4 regions of the Ruegeria sp. ANG10 genome follow, and region 3 is predicted to be linked to each of the others. Evidence: riboswitches for the same ligand, from Rfam matches in the RefSeq annotation. Region 3 holds a riboswitch; each other region holds the start of a gene.
The links. Region 3 has a riboswitch for cobalamin ahead of AB1A64_RS17135 (hypothetical protein). Riboswitches for the same ligand answer to the same signal wherever they lie in the genome.
Positions count from the first base shown of each region.

Region 1: another riboswitch for cobalamin. It lies ahead of AB1A64_RS15610 (DUF1636 domain-containing protein); the one in region 3 lies ahead of AB1A64_RS17135 (hypothetical protein).
Region 2: another riboswitch for cobalamin. It lies ahead of AB1A64_RS06785 (DUF1636 domain-containing protein); the one in region 3 lies ahead of AB1A64_RS17135 (hypothetical protein).
Region 4: another riboswitch for cobalamin. It lies ahead of AB1A64_RS06855 (CbtB domain-containing protein); the one in region 3 lies ahead of AB1A64_RS17135 (hypothetical protein).

Region 1 is NZ_JBFCVU010000007.1:170,096-174,302, forward strand. Features, by position in the region: gene AB1A64_RS15600 (ABC transporter substrate-binding protein) at 1-763, opposite strand, end outside; gene AB1A64_RS15605 (ABC transporter ATP-binding protein) at 782-1,567, opposite strand; gene AB1A64_RS15610 (DUF1636 domain-containing protein) at 1,564-1,920, opposite strand; cobalamin riboswitch at 2,022-2,229, opposite strand; gene AB1A64_RS15615 (DUF6525 family protein) at 2,397-2,669, opposite strand; gene AB1A64_RS15620 (DUF1826 domain-containing protein) at 2,666-3,280, opposite strand; gene AB1A64_RS15625 (GTP-binding protein) at 3,298-4,207, opposite strand, start outside.
Region 2 is NZ_JBFCVU010000002.1:539,264-543,470, reverse strand. Features, by position in the region: gene cobN (cobaltochelatase subunit CobN) at 1-471, opposite strand, end outside; gene cobW (cobalamin biosynthesis protein CobW) at 475-1,530, opposite strand; gene AB1A64_RS06785 (DUF1636 domain-containing protein) at 1,527-1,916, opposite strand; cobalamin riboswitch at 1,999-2,209, opposite strand; gene AB1A64_RS06780 (LysR substrate-binding domain-containing protein) at 2,282-3,166, opposite strand; gene AB1A64_RS06775 (NAD(P)-dependent oxidoreductase) at 3,269-4,207, shown strand, end outside.
Region 3 is NZ_JBFCVU010000009.1:50,222-54,428, reverse strand. Features, by position in the region: gene AB1A64_RS17145 (DNA polymerase III subunit gamma/tau) at 1-1,328, opposite strand, end outside; gene AB1A64_RS17140 (dual specificity protein phosphatase family protein) at 1,402-1,896, shown strand; gene AB1A64_RS17135 (hypothetical protein) at 1,898-2,305, opposite strand; cobalamin riboswitch at 2,388-2,609, opposite strand; gene AB1A64_RS17130 (hypothetical protein) at 2,744-3,601, shown strand; RNA gene ffs (signal recognition particle sRNA small type) at 3,634-3,732, opposite strand; gene AB1A64_RS17120 (bifunctional 2',3'-cyclic-nucleotide 2'-phosphodiesterase/3'-nucleotidase) at 3,772-4,207, opposite strand, start outside.
Region 4 is NZ_JBFCVU010000002.1:553,948-558,154, forward strand. Features, by position in the region: gene cobA (uroporphyrinogen-III C-methyltransferase) at 1-707, shown strand, start outside; gene cobF (precorrin-6A synthase (deacetylating)) at 700-1,443, shown strand; cobalamin riboswitch at 1,487-1,694, shown strand; gene AB1A64_RS06855 (CbtB domain-containing protein) at 1,730-1,900, shown strand; gene AB1A64_RS06860 (CbtA family protein) at 1,905-2,603, shown strand; gene AB1A64_RS06865 (hypothetical protein) at 2,671-3,165, shown strand; gene AB1A64_RS06870 (DUF1636 family protein) at 3,162-3,506, opposite strand; gene AB1A64_RS06875 (DUF302 domain-containing protein) at 3,648-4,106, shown strand; gene AB1A64_RS06880 (thiamine pyrophosphate-binding protein) at 4,186-4,207, shown strand, end outside.

The DNA.
Region 1 (4,207 bases), on a different contig from region 3:
AATCAAGCAGCACAAGGAATTCCGGGTTAGCAGCGGCAACCGCCTCCCACGAGGTTCGGCCCCAGCTTGTTTCCATGTCGTGGGTCACGTTTTCACCACCCGCGGCAGCAATCATAGCATCGGGGATGGCGAACTTACCTGCGGTGAATGGCGCGTCCGCCGGGCCGTCCAGCAAGAAAACGCGGGGTTTCGCCAGGTCGGCAGTCTGCGCTTCGATCGCTGAGAGTTCGTCTTTCCAGCCCGTGACCAGCGCCTCGGCCTTGTCTTCGACGTGCATGACCTGACCCAGGCGCAGGACGTCATTGAATAGCAGGTTCATGCTGGCTTCGGGGCGATCCTTGTCCAGATGCACACAGCTTTCGGTCAGGATCATGGTTTTGATACCAAAGGGCTCCAGCGTATCCGGGGTCACATCTCCGCCTGGTTTCATGCCGTAATACCAGCCAGCAAAAAACAGGTCGGGCTCCACGGCAACAAGGTTTTCGACAGTTGGGTATTTCGGTGCCAGTTCGGGGATATCACCGCGCAGGGTGTCGAATTCCGGGCTGGTTTTGTACCAGCCGGTGATGCCGGTCAGTCCGACGATTTTGTCCTGCAGGCCCAACGCGAAGGCCATATCGGTCATGTTCATGTCATGCACAACCAGACGCTCAGGCTGGGTTTCGAACACCAGCGGCGCTCCGCAGTTGTCGACGGTGACCTCGTGGGCGGACGCACCGCCTGCCATGGCTGTGACCAGCGTCACGGACCAGATGTGTTTCATTGGGGAATGTTCCTTGGTTTAGGTTGAGATTGTGGATTTACGGATATCCAGCGCTGGAATCACGCGGCCTTCGTGGTGAAAGCACAGGTATTCAACGCCAAAAGTATCGCGGACCCGCTCGGGGGTCAGCACTTCGGCCACGGGGCCAAATCCCGTGAGCCGCGTAGATTTCATCAGGGCCACGTGGGTGGCGAATTCCGGGATCATGACCAGATCATGGACAATCATCACAACCGTGATGCCCAGTTCGGCGACCAGAGACAGCATCCGACCCTTGGCATCCGGATCGAGATGGTTGGTCGGCTCATCCAGAAATAACAACGATGGGTTCTGTGCCAGAGCTCGGGCGATATGCGCGCGTTGACGTTCGCCCCCGGACAGTACCGCCATGCGCTTGTCTGCCAGCGCACCAAGGTCGGTCAGGTCAAGGATTCTGTTCAGTTCCCTGGCATGTTCAACTGCGGATCGGTCGGCCCAGATCGGAATCTGGCCCATGGCAACATAGTCCCGCAATAGCAACCTGCCATCCGGCTGCTCTTGCTGGCCCACAACCGCGATCATGCGGGCACGTTCCATAGCGGGCATATGTTTCAGGCTGCGTTCCTTGACCAATACATTGCCCAATACAATCTCAGCCGCCCCGCACAGAAGGTTCAAAAGCGTGGTTTTTCCCGCCCCATTCGGACCGGCAATTGCCAGTATCGCGCCCTCGGCCAATTCAAACGAGACGCCTTGCAGAAGAACGTCACCATTGAGCGCATAATATTCGAGATCACGCGCAACCAGAAAAGATGAGGTCGTCATGATGGCTCCTCCAATTGAATTCGAGGCAAACGAGAAAGGGTTTTTGTAAATAGTGGTTGCGGCCGGTCCGTCGCGTTGGTCCAACCGTCTGCGACGTTGCGGTACTGATGTGCGAATTCCGCCAACGCGTCGACATCTTCGGCAGTTTCAATATCGCCGAACAGGTACTGAGCTTTGCCAGCGGCCTGAAATCCGACGGTCGTTGGTCGCGCGCAGCCCGCCATGCAGGTAACGGTGCGCACTGCGAACCCGGTTGGCAACCTGCCGGTCAACGCATTGCGCACGGCATCAACAGGCAATGCCCCGGTGCAGGTCGAGCAGATCAGAAGGAAATGGTCAGGTGTTTCCGGCATTGTCCGCTCCGCTTGAAGCCAAGCGCGGACAGAAGGTGCCGATCATGTACACACGTTTCAGACGTGCCATCAAAGCCTCCTTCCAGGACGCCCCGCCCCGGGTTGGTTGAACATGTGATGGCAGGTCTCCTGACTTGCGGGTCGATGCTTGGCCAACCTTCCCGGCCTAATGGCCAGTGGATTTTGGCGTCGCTCACCGCTTACAGTTGCGGGGGCAGTCACGGATTTGGCGCCAAAGTGGCGAACCGCACCGTATTCCCTTTTCATCCCTTGGGCGGACCATCGGGAACCATCTGGCCCTTGCTTGTCTTAGACTGGGGGCCATGTCAATCACGATTTGAAACAACAACCTTTCGACCGGAACTCAAACGCTCACAGTTTCGAAATCTGTCTCATGTGTAGTGACTGCAAGAGCAGCCTCTAAAGCCGCAGGCGTTGCGACAGCAGGCTGTGATAGAAGTGGCATTTTTTGTCCTTCAGGTCTGGGAATTCAATTTGAACGCAGTCGATTGTCGGTCGCGCGCGAGCGTTCTAGCTTCGGCCCGACTGAGCGACATGAGCGTTTCTTCTGATGAAAGCCCCTTGGCCCGCGATTTTGACCAGATACGGCGCGCGGATACCGGGGACCATGGCAATGCCGCTTCTGACAACCACTGTCGCAACGGGGCTGGAAGGCCGTCAAACGCATCCATCGGATCGCTTGATCGCCGCTTGCGGCGTAAGCTGCATTGCCCGAGGTTACGTCTCATGCTTCGGTTTCCGGATTTTGCACTGGGTCCAAAACCAAGACGAGACGGGTTTCATTGGTACCTTCGATCGGAGGTGAGCGGTGCACCACCCCTGACGATGGTCGCTCGGGCCAGAGTGTTCCCCGAAGCAGGATCGGCGCGCCGGTCTGAACGGTGAACACTCGCTTGGGATCGCTTCCATCGGTCGAAGTGCCATATTGTGTTCCAGTGCCACGATAGGTGCAGACCAACCTGGCGGTGACCGCATCGGTATGGAATTTACGGCAAGCATTGGTAGTGACAACATCCAGCCGCAGCCGCAGGAACTTGGCGTTCATCAATTCACAGAAGATATCGGCCAGAGAAGAGATATCGTCCTGAAGCCACGCTTTTTCTGGGCCGTCAGCCAAGCCGGAGATATCGCAGAGTTGTCCCACGGTCGTTTGAATGGCGCTTGGCGGAAGAATGACGCGCCCACTTGGCAAAGCTTCGGGGTCAAGCCGGTCAAGCCAGCGTTGCATTTCCGGCGGGGTTCGCCGGCGCCAAATCATAGCGGCACAGCTTGGCTGTGCAAAAGTGCGGAGCGACGCTGGATCATCTGCGAAGCTCACACCGGTGACCTTGTCTTTCACGGGTTTTCTGACGAAGTTCATGCGGCATCCTCTACCCGGCGCCAAATCGGGAAGGGGTCAGGAAGGTCCGGCAAATTGTCGGGCCCTGCCGCCGTAACTGCTGGCATAAGGCAATTGTCCAATCGTGCCTTCAACCCCGGCCAGTCGATACTGGCACCGATGAAAACGATCTCTTGACGGCGGTCGCCCCACGGCTCTTGCCAGTGGGCCTGCATATAGGCGCGAGCGCTGTCATGTGTGGGGCGTAGCTCTTCGGGCACCGATGCCCACCAAGTGCCGAGTGGTTTGACGCTGGACAATGCACCGGCGAGTGAAAATTCAGCCACCCAGTCGGGGCGTGTTGAAATCCAAAAGTGGCCTTTGGCCCGGATCACCCCTGGCAGATCACCGTTGAGAACGTCTAAAATGCGTTCGGGAACGAACGGAAGTCGCGCCCGGTAAACGTATGACGCAACCCCGTATTCCTCAGTCTCAGGCACGTGGTCGGCAAATCCGTACAGTTCCTTTGCCCACATTGGGTGTTCATGGGCTTGCTCGAAGTCAAAGAGGCCAGTGTCCAGGATCTTTTCTGCGGCAACTTCCGAGTGGTTGGTCTCGATGATCTCGGCATCTGCATTCAGACTGCGGATGATCTTGCGGGCCGCATCAACTTTTTCCGGCCCTGCATCATCAACCTTGTTCAGAACCACGACATCAGAGAATTCTATTTGATCCGTAAGCAAGTGGACCAGCGTTCGCTCGTCTTCCTCACCCATCGTTTCGCCTCGGTCTCGCAGGAAATCGTGGGACGAGAAATCGTTCAGCAAGTTCACCGCATCGACAACCGTTACCATGGTGTCGAGCCGCGCCACGTCGGACAAGCTGTCGCCAGCTTCATCCCGGAAATCGAAAGTTGCTGCCACGGGCAAGGGTTCAGAAATGCCTGTG
Region 2 (4,207 bases), on a different contig from region 3:
CAGCGCGGCCTGCGCCGCAACCTCGCCGCCGGTATCGCACAGATGCGCAAGCCGCCGCAGAGTGGAAACGGGCAGGGTGGAGTAGTCATCCAACCGCGTGTCTTCGCGCCCGTCTGCGGGCAATACGGCCAATGCGATCCCTTTGGTCTGCGCGAGAGTCAGAACCTGTTGCAGACCATAAGACCAGTAGGGCACACCACCGATCAGACGGATCAGGATACCTTTGGAACCTTCCAACGTCTGTTCAACATAGGTGTCAACGGACAGGGGGTGTTTCAACGCCGTCAGATTGGCCAACCGCATCGTCGGCATCCGCCCCTCAGCCCCGCCACCGCGATGCCAGCCTGCCGCGAAAGCGCCAAGGTCGCTGTCCGAAAAGGACAGCACCACCAGATCCGCCGGACTTTGGCCCAGATCGGTCGGGGTCTCAGTTTCTTCGAGCCCGTGGCTTTCGCGGAAGACGACGTGCATGGCTTACTCGGCAGCCTCGGTCACTCCCACGAGGATATCGCGGATTTCAGCCTCTTTGATGTCGTCATGCTCGGCGATCACCACCAGACGCGAGCGGCGCTCTTCGCCGGATTCCCAAGGGCGGTCGTATTGATGACGAACGCGGGCGCCAACAGCCTGAACCAACAGACGCATCGGCTTGCCTTGAACAGCGGCATAGCCCTTGACGCGCAGGATGTTCAGCTCATTGGCAAGACGTTCGATATTGGCGACCAGTTGGGCCGGGTCTGTCTGTTCCGGCAGCTCGATGATGATGCTTTCGAAATCGTCATGTTCGTGATCATGGTGACCATCGTGATGGCTTGGCCGCGCGTCCATGTCATCCTCGGCGGCTGCCTCAAGACCCAGCACAACGCGCACGTCAACGGCACCTTCGGCGACTTCGACGACGGGCAGCGGGCGTGGAGCCTCGGCTGCGATCACTTCTTTGGCCTTCGCCACACCTTCCGGGCCGGCTAGGTCAGGCTTGGTTAGCAGGATGATGTCGGCGCACGAAATCTGATCCTCGAACACCTCGGACAGGGGCGTTTCATGGTCGATCGAATCGTCAGCCAGGCGCTGGGCGTCGACGGCTTCGACATTCGGGGCAAAACGCCCGGCGGCCACGGCCTCGGCATCGGCCAGCGCGATCACGCCGTCCACGGTGATTTTCGAGCGGATATCGGGCCAGTCAAACGCTTTCAGCAACGGTTTGGGCAGGGCCAGGCCCGAAGTTTCGATCAGGATATGATCGGGGCGCGGTTCCAGCGCCATCAGCGCCTCGATAGTCGGAATGAAATCATCGGCCACGGTGCAGCAGATGCAGCCATTGGCCAGTTCCATGATGTTTTCCGCCGGGCAATCCGGAATGGCGCAGGATTTCAGGATGTCGCCATCGACACCCACATCGCCGAATTCGTTGACGACAACGGCCAGACGCTTGCCCTGCGGGTTCTGCATCAGGTGCTTGACCAGCGTGGTTTTGCCCGAGCCCAGAAAGCCGGTGATCACAGTGACAGGGAGTTTTTCGAGATTGCTCATTTCAGGGCTCCAATCGGGGGAATGCGGGCCGCACAGTTTTTGCGGAAATGTTCGGGACGTTCGCGCCATTTGACCAGACCGTCTTCGGCGGCGAGGTACTTAGTGACGCCTTCGACGATGGTGTCGACATGGTCGGTTTCGTTCAGGTTTTCGTACACAAAGGTCCAGCGGGTCGGACCGCCGCGCAGCACGATGGAACACCCTTGATCGCAGTTCGACAGGCATTCGACCGGTTTCAGCTCGATCCCGTCGGGCAAACCGGCGTCTTCCAGTGCCTTGTGCAGCAGGGTGCCCGGACGCTGTGCATCGTCCTCAATCGGCAGCCCACGACGACAGGTGGTGCAGACCAGCAGCTCGACTGGTGCAGTCTCGGTCACGTCTCTCATCCCCCCAAATCCTCTTCGCAGGGGACGGGGTTTCATGCGGGCCACGTCTGCACATGGACCCGACACCGGATCACCCCGTCCGGTTTCAACTTCGGGCGCTGGCAGGTCTCCCGGCTTGCGGATGTCGAGGCGTTTGCCCCGGCGGATGTCCCGCCTTCCCGGCCTTTCGGGCCAGTGGCATTTGGGCACCCTCTCCGGTCACGGTCGCGGGGGCGGCTGCGTTTGACGGTCACCCGCTGACGCATTCCCTTTTCATCCATCCTAAGATGGACACCAACGCAAGCGACATGCGGCACGGGCAGGGGGCTTGTCAAGCACGAGGCGCGTGGTGAAATCGCTCAAGCCAAAAAAGCGACCAGCCTATGTCAATCCGCGGCATCAGCGGCCAGCCTTTCCCGCAGCCAGGCGCAAAACAACCCTGCCGCAGCGGTCGGTTGGGCAGCGCCTTGTGTACTGATCAGGTAATGCGACTGGGCAAAGGGAATCGCAGGGCCTGCAATTGCAATCGGCGCAGCCTGCCGGATCGCATTCCGGGCGAACCGTTCCAGTACCGTTGCATAGCCCGCGCCGGCCATCACAAGCTGCAGTGCTGCGACCGAGGTGTCCACCGAATGTCGGGGCGGCTGGTCCGGAAGCGCGAGCCCGTTGGCCTGAAAGTACCGCGCCCAGTTGTCTTCGTATCCAAGGATATGAATCAGAGGGCCTTGCCGCAGTACGTTCAGGGTCGCGGGCGAGTCCCCGGCCCGGCATACCGGTACCAGCTTTTCGTCTGTCAGCTTTTCGGACTGAACGCCGGGCCAATCGCCATAACCCAGCCGGATTTCCACATCCACATCGCCGGGGGCCACGCTGTCATTCCAGATGTGCGAGACAAGGCGTACTGGGATCTCGGGGTGGCGAGCGGTAAAGTCGGGCAGTTCCGCCGCGACCCAATAGGTGGCCGTCGATATCGCCGCACGGATTGTCAGGGTCTGGCGCGAGGCAGGGCCGAACAGGCTGTTGGTGGACAGGGCGATGTCGCCAAGCGCACGCCGCACAGTCAACGAATAAGACTGCCCCAGCTCAGTCAGTTCCAACCGGCGGGCATTCCGGGTGAACAGCTTTTGCCCAAGCTCGGCCTCAAGCGACCGGATGTGCAACGAGACCGCCGTCTGCGTCAGGCCCAGCTCTTTTGCTGTGGTGGTAAAATTCAGATGCCGCGCGGCGGTTTCAAAGCTGCGCAACCATGTGGGGTTTGGAAGGCGATCCATATATCACCAAATTATTTTGACCATAATTGGCATTATTAATCATTTTCGTTTCTGGCAGACAACACGGATACTCGGCCCGAATACGACCGTCAGGAGGGAAACATGAAAGTCGGATTTATCGGTTTAGGAAATGTGGGCGGCAAACTGTCCGGCTCGCTTCTGCGCAACGGGATTGACCTGACGGTTCACGACCTTAACCCCGATTTGGTGGCCGAGTTTGTGGCCAAAGGGGCCGAAGCCGCCGAGAGCCCGGCGCAGATGATGCGGGATTGTGATGCTGTTATAACCTGCCTGCCGTCCCCGGCGGCCTCGGACGCAGTGATGCATGATATGCTGCCCGAGGTCGGGCCAGGCAAGATCTGGATGGAGATGTCGACCACCGACGAGGCCGAGGTCAAACGATTGGGGGCCATGGTGATCGAGCGTGGAGGCGCGGCGGTGGATTGCCCGGTTTCGGGCGGGTGCCACCGGGCGGCCACTGGCAATATCTCGATTTTCGCCGGATGTGATCGCGAAACCTTTGAGCGGATTCTGCCGTTTTTAACCACGATGGGGCGGCGCGTGCTGCACACGGGGGAGTTGGGTTCAGCCTCGGTCCTAAAAGTTCTGACCAACTATCTAGCGACCGCAAACCTGATCACCTGTGCCGAAGCGCTGGTAACGGCCAAAGCGGCCGGGATGGATTTGAACACCACTTATGAGGCGATAAAGATTTCGTCGGGCACTTCATTCGTGCATGAAACGGAAAGCCAGGTCATTCTAAACGGGTCCCGCGATATCTCGTTCACCATGGACCTTGTCAAAAAGGATATTGGACTGTTCCAAGACGTCGCCGACCGCGCCGGAGTGCCCTTGGAAATCAACCCGGTGATGATCCGTATTTTCGAAGACGGTATCGCCCGCTATGGTGAACGCGAACTGTCACCGAATATTATCAAGCGGTTGGAGGACGCGACCGGGCTGGATATCACGGCGCCCGGTTTCCCGACCGAGATGCACGATGACGAACCGGAAGAGCCGGGCTATGAAGTTATCCCACAG
Region 3 (4,207 bases):
TGGGCGGGAGCTGCGTAAGAAGATGCCACCGGCGCTTGCGTCTGAACCGCGGCATGCGATGGCGCCGGTATCCCGCCACCGGGTCCGCCATTTGGCGGTGCGGGCGTGTCTTGCAGACGTTTGATCAGTTCTTCCGGGCTGGGCAGATCGGCCACGTGGGTCAGGCGGATCACCGCCATCTCAGCAGTCATCATGGCATTTGGGGCGGCTGAGACCTCTTCAAGGGCTTTTAGCAACATCTGCCACATCCGGGTCAGGACTCGCATCGGCAGGGCCTCGGCCATTTGTTGACCACGCGCGCGTTCGTCCTGGGATACGGTGGGGTCATTGGCTGCGTCTGGCGTGATTTTAACAACAGAGATCCAATGGGTGATCTCTGCCAGGTCACGCAGGACGGCCAGCGGATCGGCACCTTCGGCATATTGCCCGCCCAACTCGGTCAGCGCGCCCGCGGCATCCCCGCGAAGGATCATGCCCATCAGGTCCAGTACCCGGCCACGATCAGCCAGGCCCAGCATCGCGCGGACCTGATCGGCGCTGGTTTCACCCGCCCCGTGCGAGATCGCCTGATCCAGCAGTGAGGTCGCATCCCGGGCCGAGCCTTCAGCCGCACGGGTAATCAGCGCCAGCGCGTCATCCGCGATCTGGGCATTTTCCGCCGATGCGATCTTGCTGAGCAGGTCGATCATGTCCTCGGGTTCGATCCGGCGCAGGTCGAACCGCTGACAGCGTGACAACACTGTCACCGGCACCTTGCGAATCTCGGTGGTGGCAAAGATGAACTTCACATGCTCGGGCGGTTCCTCAAGCGTCTTGAGCAGCGCGTTGAACGCGCTGGTCGACAGCATGTGGACCTCGTCGATGATATAGATCTTGTAGCGTGCGCTGGCAGCGCGATAGCGGACGCTGTCGATGATCTCTCGGATGTCATTCACACCGGTGCGGCTGGCGGCATCCATCTCCATCACGTCGACATGGCGGCCTTCCATAATGGCCACGCAATGTTCGCACTGGCCGCAGGGCTCAGTCGTTGGCTTGCCTTCACCATCCGGACCGATGCAGTTCATGCCCTTGGCGATGATCCGCGCCGTGGTGGTTTTGCCGGTGCCGCGGATGCCGGTCATGATGAAGGCCTGCGCGATCCGGTCGGCCTCGAACGCGTTTTTCAGCGTGCGCACCATTGCGTCCTGACCGACGAGATCGGCAAAGGTTTCCGGGCGGTATTTGCGGGCAAGAACCTGATAGGCGGGGCTGGGCGTGTCGTTCATGTCTGCTCTGTCGGATTCGGGTTCCGATGCAGCGTAGAGACCCCTGCCGCCCGCGTCCACAGCAGGCTTGGGAGAATTTGGGTTTGCAGCGCAGTTTGCGCATCTTACAAGCGAGCATCAGGGAGGGTTCGTAGTGAGCCAGTTCGCAATTCACTCCGTTCAGCTTGGAAACGGCACCGTTGCCTTGTCGCCCCTTCCGGGGCGCGGTGGCGCGTATACGCGGGATTTGGGAGCGATCCGCAACTGGCAGCCGGATCTTGTGATCTCGATGACCACCGAGATCGAAATGCTGCAAGAGGGCGCAGGTGGGCTGGGTGACGACCTGCGGGCACTCAATATCGAATGGGCGCACCTGCCAGTCGCGGATTTCGGCACGCCGCCCACTGAGGTTGACGCGGCGTGGGGCAGTGTCAGCCCTGCGGCGACTGATATCCTGTCCCGCGGAGGGCGGGTGCTGGTGCATTGCCGGGGCGGCTGTGGCCGGTCCGGGATGATCGTGCTGCGCCTTATGGTCGAGCATGGCGAAGACCCCGAGACAGCGTTGACCCGTTTGCGTGCGGTGCGGCCCTGCGCCGTCGAGACCGACGGCCAGATGGAATGGGCCGCCCTTGGGCGGACGCGCGACTAGATCAGAGCGCCACCTGCCGTTCTGCCTGTGCTACCGGGTTGGGCGGGATCGCTGTGACCTCAAGCATGGCGCAGGGTGGAGTGGTTAGCATGCCTGCAGGGCGTATAGTCACATCCGGGCCGAACATCATATCTGCGTAATCATCCAGCGACTCGAGGGGCACATCCTCGCTTGTTCCACAAAAGACGCGGATCAAGTCTTTTTGCGCGCGAAACCGAGCGCTGCAGCCTTGCGTGCAATAGGCCAGCTCAGTGCTGCCGTCGAACTCAAAATCAGGCGTGGTTGCCGGAACGGCAGCGTCCATCGCCTGTACGATCGCGCGCGCCATCTGTGCCAATGCCGGACAGGTTTTGCCTGTGCGTTGACAGACAGTTGCGGAATATTTGTGTGTCCTTGTCTTCCAGATCATATTGCGCCCTCCGCGCGCGGGACAGGGGCAAGGATCAGGTGTGGCAGCGTACTGACGACCTGCCCGGACGCCCCGCCCGAGTTTCGGTTTCTTGTTCGATGGCAGGTCTCCTGACTTGCGGGTCGTTGCGTTGCCGACCTTCCCAGCCTTACGGCCAGTGGTGTTTCGGCATTGCTCACCGCTTACAGTTGCGGGGGCAGTCGCGGCTTTGGTTCGTTCCGGTTTCCCGGGCAGAACCGCACCGTGTTCCCTTTTCATCCCGCCCCGGCGACCGGGGACGAGAACCATCACCCAATCGCTAGCGGGTAGGGGTGACCTGAGTCAAGCCACCTTTTGGTGGGGCAAAGTGGACGCGTGGTCATGCTGAAACAGGATTGACTTAGGGTGGCAAACGATAACGTTTGGGTGGTGAACTAATCGGTTCAGATTGAGGGCGCCATGCTGGATACCGCACAAGCTGTTTTGACCGAGGATTTTCAGTTTCCTTCGGGTTCGACCCAACTGTCGGCTAGGCTGTACCTGCCGGTGGCCGAACCCCGGACCGCTGTGGTGATTCACAGTGCCACCGGGGTGCCGCGCGACTATTACCAGCACTTTGCGCGCTGGTTGGCTGCGGAACATGGCATGGCCTGTCTGACCTATGATTACAGCGATTTTGGTCATTCGCTGAGCAGACCATTGAAGTCAGCTCAGGCCACGATGGCGGATTGGGCGCTGATCGACATGCCTGCGGCACGGGCCGAGATGCGCAGGCGATACCCCGACGCGCAGCACTGGAGCATCGGCCATTCCGTCGGCGGTATGCTGGGGCCGATTCAGCCCGATATTGATCAGATCGACCGCATGATCTGCGTCTGTGCCGGGCCGGTGACTGTGTCGGACCATCCCTGGCCTTATCGAGCGTTGGCTTTGTTGTTTTGGTACGGGCATGCGCCTCTGGCCGTGAAAGCGCTGGGTTATCTGCCGGGCAAGGCACTGGGATTCGGGTCGGACCTGCCTGCCAGCGTGTATTGGCAGTGGCGCCGCTGGTGTACTGCGCCGCGCAACTATCTGCCCGAAATTGGCGTGACCCTGCCCGAGGCCCGCTGGGCGCAGTCAGACACACCCGTGGATCTGTTCAGCTTTGAGGATGACGATCTGGTGCCAAAGAACGCGGTCTGGCGGCTGGCTGATCTGTACGGACCCAACGCACGCCGCCATTTGTTGTCTCCGGGCGAGTTCGGCCTGTCCAAGGTTGGCCATATCGGTGCATTTGCCCGGCGCAGCGCGGCGGTCTGGCCACGGCTGATTGCCTAGGCCTGTTCGCAACAATTCAATGTCGGGAGTTTAAGTGAGAGGTTGGACATCGACCCAAGCGGGGCTCGTTGTGGCTGCTTCCTTCCGGACCTGACCAGGTTGGCGAGGCGCTCGCCCGCGCCAACCTCTCGGGGTTTGATATAGGCAACGGGCGCAGGAAACACAACCCGTCAGAGCGTCAAACGGATCAGCAAAAAGCCCTCATCGTCTTCTCCGACGACGAGGGGGTCATATTCTTCAAGCTCGGCAATGTGGGTTTGTGCCTTCGGGCCGGTTCTTAACAGCACAGTCGTGCCCTGCATCGGGGCAAAGCCAAAAGGATAGGGCGCATACTGCAAGGGATCCTGCGGCAGTGCGCTGGACAGATAGTCCTGCAAGACGCGCTGAACAGGCAGATTCGGCAGCGCGATGGGTTCGGCCTGATCAACAAAGGGAAAGTGACCCCCGCCATTGGCGCGGTAATTGTTCAGTGCGACGACGAACCGTTGATCGGCGGCCATTGGTTGGCCGTCAAAGCGAATGTTGCGAATGCGCCGGTTGACGGGGTCGATCAAGTGGCCGCCAGCGTCGAACCGAGCCGGCTGAGAGAGATCAAACTGGTAAGTA
Region 4 (4,207 bases), on a different contig from region 3:
TAGGTTCCGGCCCCGGTGATCCCGAGCTTTTGACCCTGAAGGCGGTCGACCGGATGCAGAAGGCAGATGCGGTGCTGTTTGACGATCTCAGCAGTGGTCCCATCCTGAGCCATGCGCATGACGATGCAGATCTGGTGGGCGTGGGCAAACGGGCCGGGCGGCCTTCACCCAAGCAGGATCACGTGAGCCGCCTATTGGTGGATTACGCCAAAACCGGTGCCCGCGTGGTGCGGTTGAAATCCGGCGACGGCGGGCTGTTCGGGCGGCTGGAAGAAGAGTTGGTTGCCCTGCGTGCTGCAGGGATCGAATATGAAATCATCCCTGGCATCCCTTCGGCGGTTGCAGCTGCGGCAGCGGCGGGAATCCCCCTGACACGACGCCTGACCGCGCGGCGGGTGCAATTTGTCACTGGCCACGATGTCAGTGGCAAACTGCCCGAAGATCTAAACCTGCCCGCGCTGGCCGATCCGGATGCAACGACTGTGGTGTTCATGGGCAAACGGACCTTTCCCCTGTTGGTAAATGCGCTGCATGAGCATGGCCTGCCGCTGGAGACACCTGCCCTAATGGCCGAATCCGTATCGACTCCCGACCAGAGCCTGCATCGTGCAACCATCGGCGCGCTGTCGGAAAAGCTGGAGGCCGAGATCGGTACAGCCCCGGCCCTGATCCTGTATGGCCCGCTGGCAGAGTTCGATGATGATTGACCTGACGCTGATCGGAATTGGCACCGGCAACCCGGATCACGTTACGTTTCAGGGTGCAAAAGCCATTCGCGATGCCGACCTGATTCTGATCCCGCGCAAGGGCGAGAACAAGGCCGATCTGGCTGGGCTGCGTGAAGAGATCATTGCAGCTGTGTCTGACACTCCGCCGCAGATCACCTATTTCGATATTCCCAAGCGCCGGGCCGACGATGGTTATCTGCGCGGGGTCGACGACTGGCATGATGCCATTGCCCTGCGCTGGCACGAGGCGATTGCGGCCCACCCTAATGCGCGGCATGTGGCGCTGCTGATCTGGGGCGACCCGTCGCTTTATGACAGCTCGCTGCGAATCGCGTCGCGGCTGGACCCTCAGCCCACGACACGGGTGATCCCCGGCATCACTGCGCTGCAGGCATTGACGGCCGCCCACGCCATCCCGATCAATGATCTGGGCGCGCCTTATGTTGTGACCACTGGACGGCGGATCAGGGATGAAGGCTGGCCAGCAAATGCCTCGAAAGTGGCGGTAATGTTGGATGGCGAGTGTTCATTTCAAACCCTGGACATGACCGATTATGACATCTGGTGGGGTGCCTATGTCGGCATGAAAGAGGAAATCCTGATCAAAGGCGCTTTGACCGATGTGGCGCAGGAGATTCTGGACACCCGCGCCAAGGCACGCGCCGATCATGGTTGGATCATGGATATCTATTTGCTGAAAAAGCGCGTGATCTGACCTAAAAGGTCGCAAATGACGATTGCACCAGCGGCACCATAGAGGCTAAATGAAGGCGTCTGGTCCTGCCGGAGACATCCGGATGCTAAGAGGGAATGTGGTGCGACTGCCGTGGCAGTCAATTCCATAGCCGCCCCCGCGACTGTAAGCGGAGAGCCCCTGTTCAACCAGCCACTCCTGTTCTCAGGGGGAAGGCGAACAGAGGCATAGACCCGCAAGCCAGGAGACCTGCCAGGCGACAATTGTAACACCGGCCGTCGGGTGCGACGGCAAAGGAGAATTAAAGATGGCAACACAAACGCAAACAGTATCCGCCTCGCGCGCTGGTATCCTTCCGGTCATGTTCGCGGTGGTTCTGGGTCTGGGTATCATCACCCTGACCGGTCACGTACAGGCCGCGGCGCTGCACGACGCAGCACACGACGTGCGCCACGCGACCGGCTTCCCCTGCCACTAAGACCATGTTCAGTCGTATACTGACCAGCGCGTTGTTCGCTGGTGCTGCAGCGGGGCTGATTGCCGCCTTGCTGCAGTTGGTCTTTGTGCAACCTGTTTTGCTGCACGCAGAGCTTTACGAATCCGGTGAGCTGGTGCATTTCGGAGCCGAGGCCGTCTCGGCGCATCCCGAATTGCCGGGCATGTTCTCGGAACTGACCCGTGACGCGCTGAGCGTCATCTTCACCATGCTGACCTACACCGGCTATGCGCTGCTGATGGTCGCGCTGATGTCCGTGGCCGAAGGCCAAGGCCACACGATTGATGGCCGTATCGGTGTTTTGTGGGGTCTAGCTGGTTTTATAGCCTTTCATCTGGCGCCCGGCTTTACTCTGGCGCCTGAGGTGCCTGGTGTTGCGGCCGCTGACGTCTATGCCCGTCAGGTCTGGTGGTTCGCCACGGTTGGTGCCGCACTTGTTGCGCTGTGGTTGATCGCCTTTGGCGGCAACTTGATCAGCTATGTGATCGCAGCGGTTCTGTTGATGGCACCGCATCTGATCGGCGCGCCCGAACCGGATGTGTTCACCGGCCCCGTCCCAACCGAGATCGGCGCCCTGTTCGCCGCCCGTGCCTTGGGCATCGGTCTGGTGGCCTGGGTTCTGGTCGGTGCCTTTGCCGGGTATTTCTGGCAAAGCGAAGGCAAACGCGTCGAAGCAGCGGCCTGATTCTCTCACATAATGACGCGCCGGGTTCTGCCCGGCGCGTTTCTTTTTGCCCTTAAGGAAAGAAAAAATGGCACGCTCACTTGCCCTTTTTGCAATCGGCCTTGTGTTCGGTGGTGGTGCTGGTTTTGTGCTGGCGGCGGCCAATGGCGTCACGTTTGACGGCCACGATCATGGCGATCCGTCCCATCACGGCGGCGCGCATGCCGAAGCAATGGCCCATGACCATTCGACCACGGTAAACCTGCCCGCAGGGGCGGACGCCCCCAGCGTTGCAATCGCACTGACCCAGGACCCGATGGCCGGGTGGAACCTGCACGTCATGCCGCAGAATTTCCGATTTGCCCCGGAAAACGCGTCAACAGCCGACGTAAACGGCGAAGGCCACGCGCATGTTTACATCAATGGCGAGAAATTGGCCCGTCTTTACGGCAACTGGATACACATCCCCGACCTGCCGAAGGGAGAGGTCGAGGTTTCGGTATCGCTGAACGCAAACAGCCACAGCGCACTGACGGTCGACAACATACCGGTCAGCGCAGCCGTGACCGTTCAGGTCGATTAAAGCGCCGGTATCCGCGCGCGCAAACACATCCGAAGTCGCCCGCAGGGTCGGGCGTCTTCGATCCAACCTGCGGGACTGGCCAGATAGGCTTTGCAGGTCGCGGCGATGTCTTCGGCATCCGTAACGATATTGACCCCCGAAAACACGTAAGACGCCCGCCCTGCGGCCTGCAATGCCAATGCGGTCGGCTCAGCGCAGCCACTGAAACAGGCGTGATCCGAGACGTCGACCCGACCATTCAGCCCTGCACGCACCAGCGCGTCGTCCACGGCCTGCCTCTCGGCCACTCGGTCACGCGTTCCCGCACAACTGCTGCAAATCAATAGGCGTATCGGGTCCACGTGTGGCCTCGTGTTTGATGGTTTCCATGTTTCTGCGGCTTTCTGGACGTCGGCGCAATCCTGAATACGCACGGAAATGTGCGTGCGCGGAACCCGGATTTCTGGCATCACTCAGACAGTCACATTGAACGAGGCACCGTCATGCGCGCGCTTTTGGGTTTGCTCTGTCTTCTCGCCCTGCCTGTCCGGGCCGATGAACCATTGTCGGGTTGGGCAGTGTATCCAACCGTCAAAAGCTATGAGGAACTGGTCGCGGATACGAAGGCTGCCGTAAAAGATAACGGGCTGATCGTGGTCACGCAGGCTGGTCCGACCAAGGCGGCTGCGGCCCGTGGCATCATCATACCCGGCAATCTGGTGATCGGTGCTTTTAACAACGACTATGCCGTGCGCGTTTTGGAAACCTCAGTCAGTGCCATGATCGAAGCGCCGATCCGCTTTTACGTGACCGAAAACGACGACGGCACCGCCACCCTGTCCTACAAAACGCCCAGCTTTGTTTTTGCCCCTTATGTCTATGAGGGCGGAGAGCTTTTGCGCGATATTGCCCAAGAACTTGACACAAAGTTTCAGGCAGTGGCGGAATCCGCCGCCAAATAGTCACACTGACGTGAACCTGCTTGCGTCTGGCTACGTCCTCCGCAATCTGCTGAGCAGCGAAATTTTCGGAGCATAACGAATGCAGGACCTCTCTCCCCGCG